DNA from 2 places in the Paeniglutamicibacter sulfureus genome. Region 2 is predicted to be linked to the other one. Evidence: predicted binding sites of a transcription regulator. Region 2 holds the regulator's gene; the other holds the start of a gene.
The links. Region 2 encodes Rex, which represses fermentation and respiration genes when NADH is low (regulators of the CRP and FNR family bind a similar motif). Its sites were predicted from a motif close to CTTGTGAANNNNTTCACAAG; they were not measured.
Positions count from the first base shown of each region.

Region 1: the regulator Rex is predicted to act here: its motif matches at 2,335-2,354, upstream of benA (benzoate 1,2-dioxygenase large subunit).

Region 1 is NZ_BAAAWO010000001.1:2,276,570-2,279,932, reverse strand. Features, by position in the region: gene benC (benzoate 1,2-dioxygenase electron transfer component BenC) at 1-136, opposite strand, end outside; gene benB (benzoate 1,2-dioxygenase small subunit) at 266-805, opposite strand; gene benA (benzoate 1,2-dioxygenase large subunit) at 789-2,189, opposite strand; gene ABD687_RS10415 (ArsR/SmtB family transcription factor) at 2,772-3,134, shown strand; gene ABD687_RS10410 (cation diffusion facilitator family transporter) at 3,131-3,363, shown strand, end outside.
Region 2 is NZ_BAAAWO010000001.1:1,752,681-1,756,043, forward strand. Features, by position in the region: gene ABD687_RS08010 (hypothetical protein) at 85-831, shown strand; gene ABD687_RS08015 (redox-sensing transcriptional repressor Rex) at 928-1,704, opposite strand; gene ABD687_RS08020 (glutaredoxin family protein) at 1,778-2,032, opposite strand; gene ABD687_RS08025 (HAD family hydrolase) at 2,082-2,897, shown strand; gene ABD687_RS08030 (30S ribosomal protein bS22) at 3,009-3,107, opposite strand; gene ABD687_RS08035 (helix-turn-helix domain-containing protein) at 3,252-3,363, opposite strand, start outside.

The DNA.
Region 1 (3,363 bases), 520 kb from region 2:
CGCAGGCGCCGTCGCGGCAGTCAAGCGGAATATTGATCCGTGCCTTGTAGGAGGCATCGGCGACGGTTTCGCGGGGTCCGACTTTAATGAACCGGGTAATACCGTCCTCGAAGGCGAGGGCAACCTGATAGGTCATGAGGGGGGCTCTTTTCAAAATAGTGCAGGGTGGTGCGACAGCGGGTGCAAGGTGGTGGGCCGGGGGCGCAAGATGCGCCCCCGGCCCACCAAATTCGGTGGGCCGGGAACGGGCCCGGTCCGGGCGGGACTAGATGTGGTAGATGTCCACGACGTGGTGGATGTAGTCGTTCTTCAGGACGACCTTCTTGGCCATGATCACCGGCTGGGTGCCGGAGTAGTCGATCGTGTAGAAGGAGGTGCCGAAGTAGGTGTCGACGTTCTGGTAGCGGTAGTACAGGGTGAACCAGTTGAAGCGCACATCGACCTTGTCGCCGTCGACCGAAACGATCTCGACGTTGGAGATGTTGTGCCCGGTGCGGGGCTCCGGCAGCGAAGTGGCGCTGGAGCGGTCGGTCTTGATGCGGAAGACGCGGTCTTCCAAGCCACCGCGGTTTCCGTAGAAGATCAGCGAGATCTCGCGCTGCGGGTCCTCGGTGAGCTTGTCGTCATCGGCCCAAGCGGGCATCCAGAAGGTGGCCTCGGGGTGGTAGCAGTCGATCCAGCGATCGAAGTCGCGGTCATCCAGGAAACGGGCTTCGCGGTAGAGGAACTGCGCGATGTCCTCCAGCTTGACCTCACCGGCGCCGGTCTGGATCTTGGTGACGATGGCGTTAGTGGTTGCAGTCATGGTTGTTCCCCTGTTCGGTGGTGCCGGTGGTGGTGGATGAGGCCTCGGCGGCGACGGCCTTGCGCATCGTGTCCAGCCAGTAGCCGTGCTGGATCGGGTACAGCCCCTCGTCCTCGGTGCGGGCGCCGGAGGAAATCGGCTCCAGGCCGATCTTCTTGGCGTTCTCGTCGGCACCGGTGATCTGGTGCGCCTGTCCGCGGGAGAGGTCGTTCCACTTGGCGGCGGTGGCCAGGTAGGTCTTCTGGCAGGAGCGGAATTCCTCGAGGTCATCCGGGGTGGCCATGCCCGAGGCGTTGAAGAAGTCCTCGTACTGGCGGATGCGGTTCGCGCGGGCCTCGTCGGATTCGCCGACCGGGGCGATGCAGTAGATGGTGACCTCGGTCTTGTCCACTGCCACCGGGCGGAAGACGCGAATCTGCGAGGAGAACTGGTCCATCAGGTACACGTTCGGGTACAGGCAGAGGTTGCGGGAGACACCGATCATCCAGTCGGCCTTGGCTTCGCCGTGGGCGGCAACCAATTCGTCGCGCTTCTCGGCCAGCGGGCGGTTGGCCGGGTCCAACCATTCGGTCCACAGCAGCAGGTGGCCGTTTTCGAAGGAGTAGTAGCCGCCTTCCTGCTTGTCCCAGCCGCCGGCATCCATGGTCTTGGTGTCATTGGTGGACTCGCCCGCGCTGCGGCGGGCCTGGGTGGCAGCGTAGTTCCAGTGCGTGGCCGAGACGTGGTAGCCGTCGGCGCCGTTCTCCGCCTGGAGCTTCCAGTTGCCGTCGTAGGTGTAGGTGGAGGAGCCGCGCAGGACCTCGAGGCCCTCGGGGGACTGGTCCACGATCATGTCGATGATCTTGGTGGATTCACCGAGGTGCTCGGTCAGCGGCTTGACGTCCGCGTTCAGCGAGCCGAAGAGGAAGCCGCGGTAGGACTCGAAGCGGGCGACCTTGGTCAGGTCGTGCGAGCCGTCCTTGTTGAAGCCCTCCGGGTAGCCGGCGCCGCGGGAGTCCTTGACCTTGAGCAGCTTGCCGGAGTTGTTGAAAGTCCAGCCGTGGAACGGGCAGGTAAAGGTGGTGCGGTTATCGGTCTTGCGGCGGCAAAGCATGGCACCGCGGTGGCTGCACGCGTTGATGAGGGCGTTGAGCACGCCTTCCTTGTTGCGCGAGATCACGATCGGCTGGCGGCCGATGTTCGTGGTGAAGTAGTCGCCGATGTTCGGGATCTGGGATTCGTGGGCCAGGTAAATCCAGTTGCCCTCCCAGATGTGCTTCATTTCGAGCTCGAAGGTCTCTTCATCGGTGAAGATATTTCGGTTGGCGCGGAATTGGCCGGTCTCCGGGCTGTCGACGAGTGCATCATCAAGCAGGGCCGAGACGGTATCAAGTGTTTCTGTCATGGAGTGCTCCATCCTTCGTAGCGGGCGCTGGCGCCCTGGTCCACCCGGTGGGTGGCGAAACCATGAGATACACCATGTCAGTATGTGCGTGACCTCACACTGGGCATATGCCTAGGGTTGACCCAGGGTGATGTCCATTGAGTGGATTGCGATATCAATCACAAAGATCTGGGTATTTGTCTACGGCGCGCCCGCGCCGTAGCGTGGGGCCCCAAATGGTTCTCCCCGGGCCGGATCCCGTGCCGCCACAGGGATGGAGGCCGTTGTCCTCCTTTCAAAAGACGGTTCCAATCGTGGCCCAGCACCAGCAGGCCGGAACCGGGACCCGAGGTCAGTGCAGGCGCCTTCCGGGGGTCCTGGGAGAAGTCTCGATCAGCGCCAACTGCGCCAGATTCATCACCGTTGCCGTCTCCTATGCTGGTCATCATCCAGGCCGCCAAAAGGGCGGGCCCGGAATCGGCCCAAACGGCGTCCTGGGTATGGGCGGTGTCGGTCTCTTGGTTGGCTGCTTCGGCACCGCATTGCCACCACTGCCGAAGGCGGATCCTTGATCCCGCGCTCGTGCTGTGCAACTATGTGCGTATGAATGCAGATAACAAGTCTTGTACCCTGGACTCCGACAGCCAGTATGTGGAGCTTGCCGTTGAAGTGTTCAGCATGCTTGCCGACGCGACCCGCGTGAGAATCATTCTGGCCCTTAGGTCCGGGGAAATGGCGGTGGGGGCACTGGCCGAGCTTTTGGGCAAGACCCCTGCCTCGGTCTCGCAGCACCTGGCCAAGATGCGCCTGGCCCGAATGGTCGCCACCCGTCAAGAAGGAACGAAGGTCCTCTATCGGCTCGAAAACGAGCACGCCCGCCAGTTGGTCGTCGACGCGATCCACCAGGCCGAACATGCCCTGGGTGGTACACCCGCCCACCACGCGCGCGGACGGCAATCGGCATGAGCCCGAGCGATGAGTCAGCAGAACACAGCCACGGGCATGACGGTCATGACCACGATCACGACCACGATCACGACCACGGACATGACGGGCATTCCCACCACCATTCCGGTTTCAAGGGGTGGCTCTTTGAACTCTTCGTCCCGCACACGCACGACTCCGCCGATTCGATCGACGACGCCCTGGAATCCAACATCCAGGGAATCCGCGCCCTGAAGATCAGCATGTTCAT
Region 2 (3,363 bases):
ACCATCCTTTCGGAGGGGTGAAAAGCAATCTTCAACCGATATCGTGAGGGTAAGCCGTAGTTCGTCAAACTAAAGGAGCAGGTCATGTCAACCCCTGAGAATGATCCCGTGAACCCAGAGAAGCCATCGCAGGAACCGGCACCCCCGCAGTACGGACAGCGCGCACCGCAGGATCCGAATGCCGCCGGACAACCTCCCTACGGCCAACCTCCACAGAACGGGACTCCGCCAACTAATCCGTACGGCCAGCACCCCAACCCGTACGGCCAGCCCGCCCCAGCAAACAACCCATACGGTCAGCAGCCGCCGCAGACGCCCTACGGCCAGCAGCCATACGGCGGCTTCCCCGTTCCGCCGCAAGGCAACTTTGCTCCGCCCCAGATGCCGACCCATCGACCCAAGGAACTGGACACCTCCTTCTGGGCAATCATCGCGGCCGGCGTCGCATTCCTGCTGAGCTCGGTGTTCGGTTTGAGCACCACCGCGATCATGGAGCAGCTTCGGGCAGTCCCCGAATTGGAGGAACAGCTTTCGGCTGCTGGCATGAGCGTCTCCGACGCAATTCCCATGATCCAGACCACCGCAATCGTGTTCGCCGTGATCGGCTTGTTGATTTACGTTCTGATCGCGTTCATGATCCGCAAGGGAAGCGGCGTTGCACGCATCTTCGCGACGATTCTGGCTGTCCTGTCGTTGTTCAGCATTGCCAGCGGGGTCCTGACGGCCCTTTCCGTCGTCCTGGGAGTGGTTGGCGTCGTGTTTGCCTGGTTGCGTCCCTCCAGCCAGTACATTGCCGCTCGTCGGGCAGCACGTAAAGCCGGATACCGCTAATCATCAAAACGCTAAGAAGTGGTCCGTGGGATTCAGCCGTTGCCGGTGGAATCCCACGGACCATTTGAGTTTAAGACCGGTTCCCGTGGGCGATTTCTAGGAGTCGAGGTTTTGTGCGTGGTAGGCAAGGATTTGCAGTTCGGTGGCCAAATCAACCTTCCGCAGCACGACCCCTGCCGGGACTTGCAACACCACGGGTGCGAAGCTCAATATGCTTCGAACACCACATTGAACCAGCATGTCGCACAAATCTTGCGCCGCTGCCCCAGGCACGGATAGGACGCCAATATTGGCATTCGTGGCCGCAACGATTTCGTCCAAGTCGGAAATGTCTTGGACCTGCAGGTCCCCCACCGTCGTGCCAACCACATCTGGCGATGAATCCAGCAGCGCGACAACTTCAAATCCCCGGCTTCGGAATCCGCCGTATCCGGAAAGTGCGCGACCCAGGTTACCGGCACCGATGATCGCCACGCGCCATTGCCTCAAAAGCCCCATGGCCTTGGAGATCTGTTCGACCAGGTCGGTCACCGCGTATCCCACCCCACGGGTTCCATAGGACCCAAGCAAAGACAGGTCCTTGCGAAGGATCGCAGGATTGACCCCTGCCTCGGTGGCCAGCACACCAGACGAGGTTCGCGCTTCACCGCGCGCCTGCATGGCACCGAGCGCACGCAGGTACTGGGTCAATCGCGCCAGGGTCGCTTCAGGGAGAATCCTGCCCAGTGAACCCGCGGGTGTTTGCTCAACCGATGCGCCGGGATCCAGGTCGTGCTCAATCGGAATTTCGGCAGCAGGGAGCTTCGCTTCGTTGCTTGCTGGTTGGTGTTCGGTGGGCATTCTGCTTTGACTCAATTCCTTGGATACCTTCATGTCTTTCCAACCAGTTCTGCCGATGCCACCGCATCACCCTTGGTGTCGCGGACAGGCGGCGGCTTCGTTGCCCCTAGCTGCTCAACAATGCCTCAAGGCGCTGGGCATCAATCACCCAAAAATCCCGTACCCGTCCGTCTACCAACAGCACCGGGACTTCTTCCGAATGTCGCGCCAAGAGTTCCGGGTCCTGATCGATGTCAACGCTTTGCCAGGTGTAATCCAACCTGCTGGTGACCTCGTCGAGTGTTTCGGCCGCGGCCTTGCAAAGGTGGCATCCGGAACGAACCAACAAAGTAATTTCCCGCGGGGTCTGCACGCTGCTCATGACCCAACGCTACAGCTCCGGCGAAAAAAGATTGCAATAGACTGGTTGGATGCCCTCCAACCTTTCCCCCGTGACATTTGCTGGGCACGAGTCGGCGCCATCGGGCACGTCTGCCGCCTTCTTCGATGTAGACAACACCATGATGCGCGGTGCTTCGCTCTTTGCAGTGGCCCGAAAAATGTATCAAAGACGGGCATTTACGCTGCGTGAGGTGGCGTGGTTTGCCGTTCGACAGTTGCGGTTCGTCGCCCGGGGAGAGAACCTCGGTGACATCCACGCCATCCGTGACCGTGCGCTATTGCTGTCCGCAGGCTTCTCCGTGGCCGACATGGTTGCGCTCGGGGATGAAATTTATGACGAATTCATTGAGTCGAAAATCTGGCCAGGCACCCGCGCGATCGCCGAACAGCACCTTCACGCCGGGCGTCGGGTGTGGCTAGTCACCGCCACGCCGCTGGAGGTTGCCGCGGTTATGTCAAGGCGGCTCGGGCTCAGTGGAGCGCTCGGGACGACCGTGGAGCACATCGAAGGCCTCTACACCGGCCAACTGGTCGGCGAAATCCTCCACGGATCGGCGAAGGCCGGAGCTGTCCGGATCTTGGCCCGGGACCAAGGGCTGGATCTTGCCGAATGCTGGGGGTACAGCGATTCCCACAACGACATTCCGATGCTTGAGGCCGTGGGTCATCCCGTGGCAATTAATCCCGACCGCAGATTGCGACGCCACGCCAAGGACCGCAACTGGCCGGTCTACGACTTCCGAACCGGGCGCAGGGCGGCTGCCTTCGGCCTGAAGGCAGCCGGCGTCTCGGGAGTCCTCTGGGGCCTGTGGCGCAGCTTCGGTGCATTGCGCCGCCGTCCCTGACTCCGGGCAACGGCCGGCACGCCCGCCGCAAACATGCAAAAAGGTGCGTTCCCCATTGCGGGAAACGCACCTTCTTACATACTCAATTCCGGGCAACCCCGGAACTGGTATTTACTTCTTATTACGACGCTGGTGGCGGGTCTTACGAAGCAATTTACGGTGCTTCTTCTTGGCCATACGCTTGCGGCGCTTCTTAATAACAGAGCCCATAATGGTTCCTCACAAACTGATTCGATTGCCGACTACTATTTCTTCGGCACCAAAGCACCAGAATAGCCAACTGGACGTTAAACGTTCCTTAACAGATTACCTGCTTCTAGAGCAGATTCTGACCACTCGTGAAAATCGGCGGCGTTAGCCGGTGTTGAAGTCGCGCCCGAACCCGGCAGCCCGCAAGTACTCCTGTACGGCGTTTTCGGGTACACGGTAGGAGCGGCCGAACCTCACGGCCGGCAATTCGCCGGAA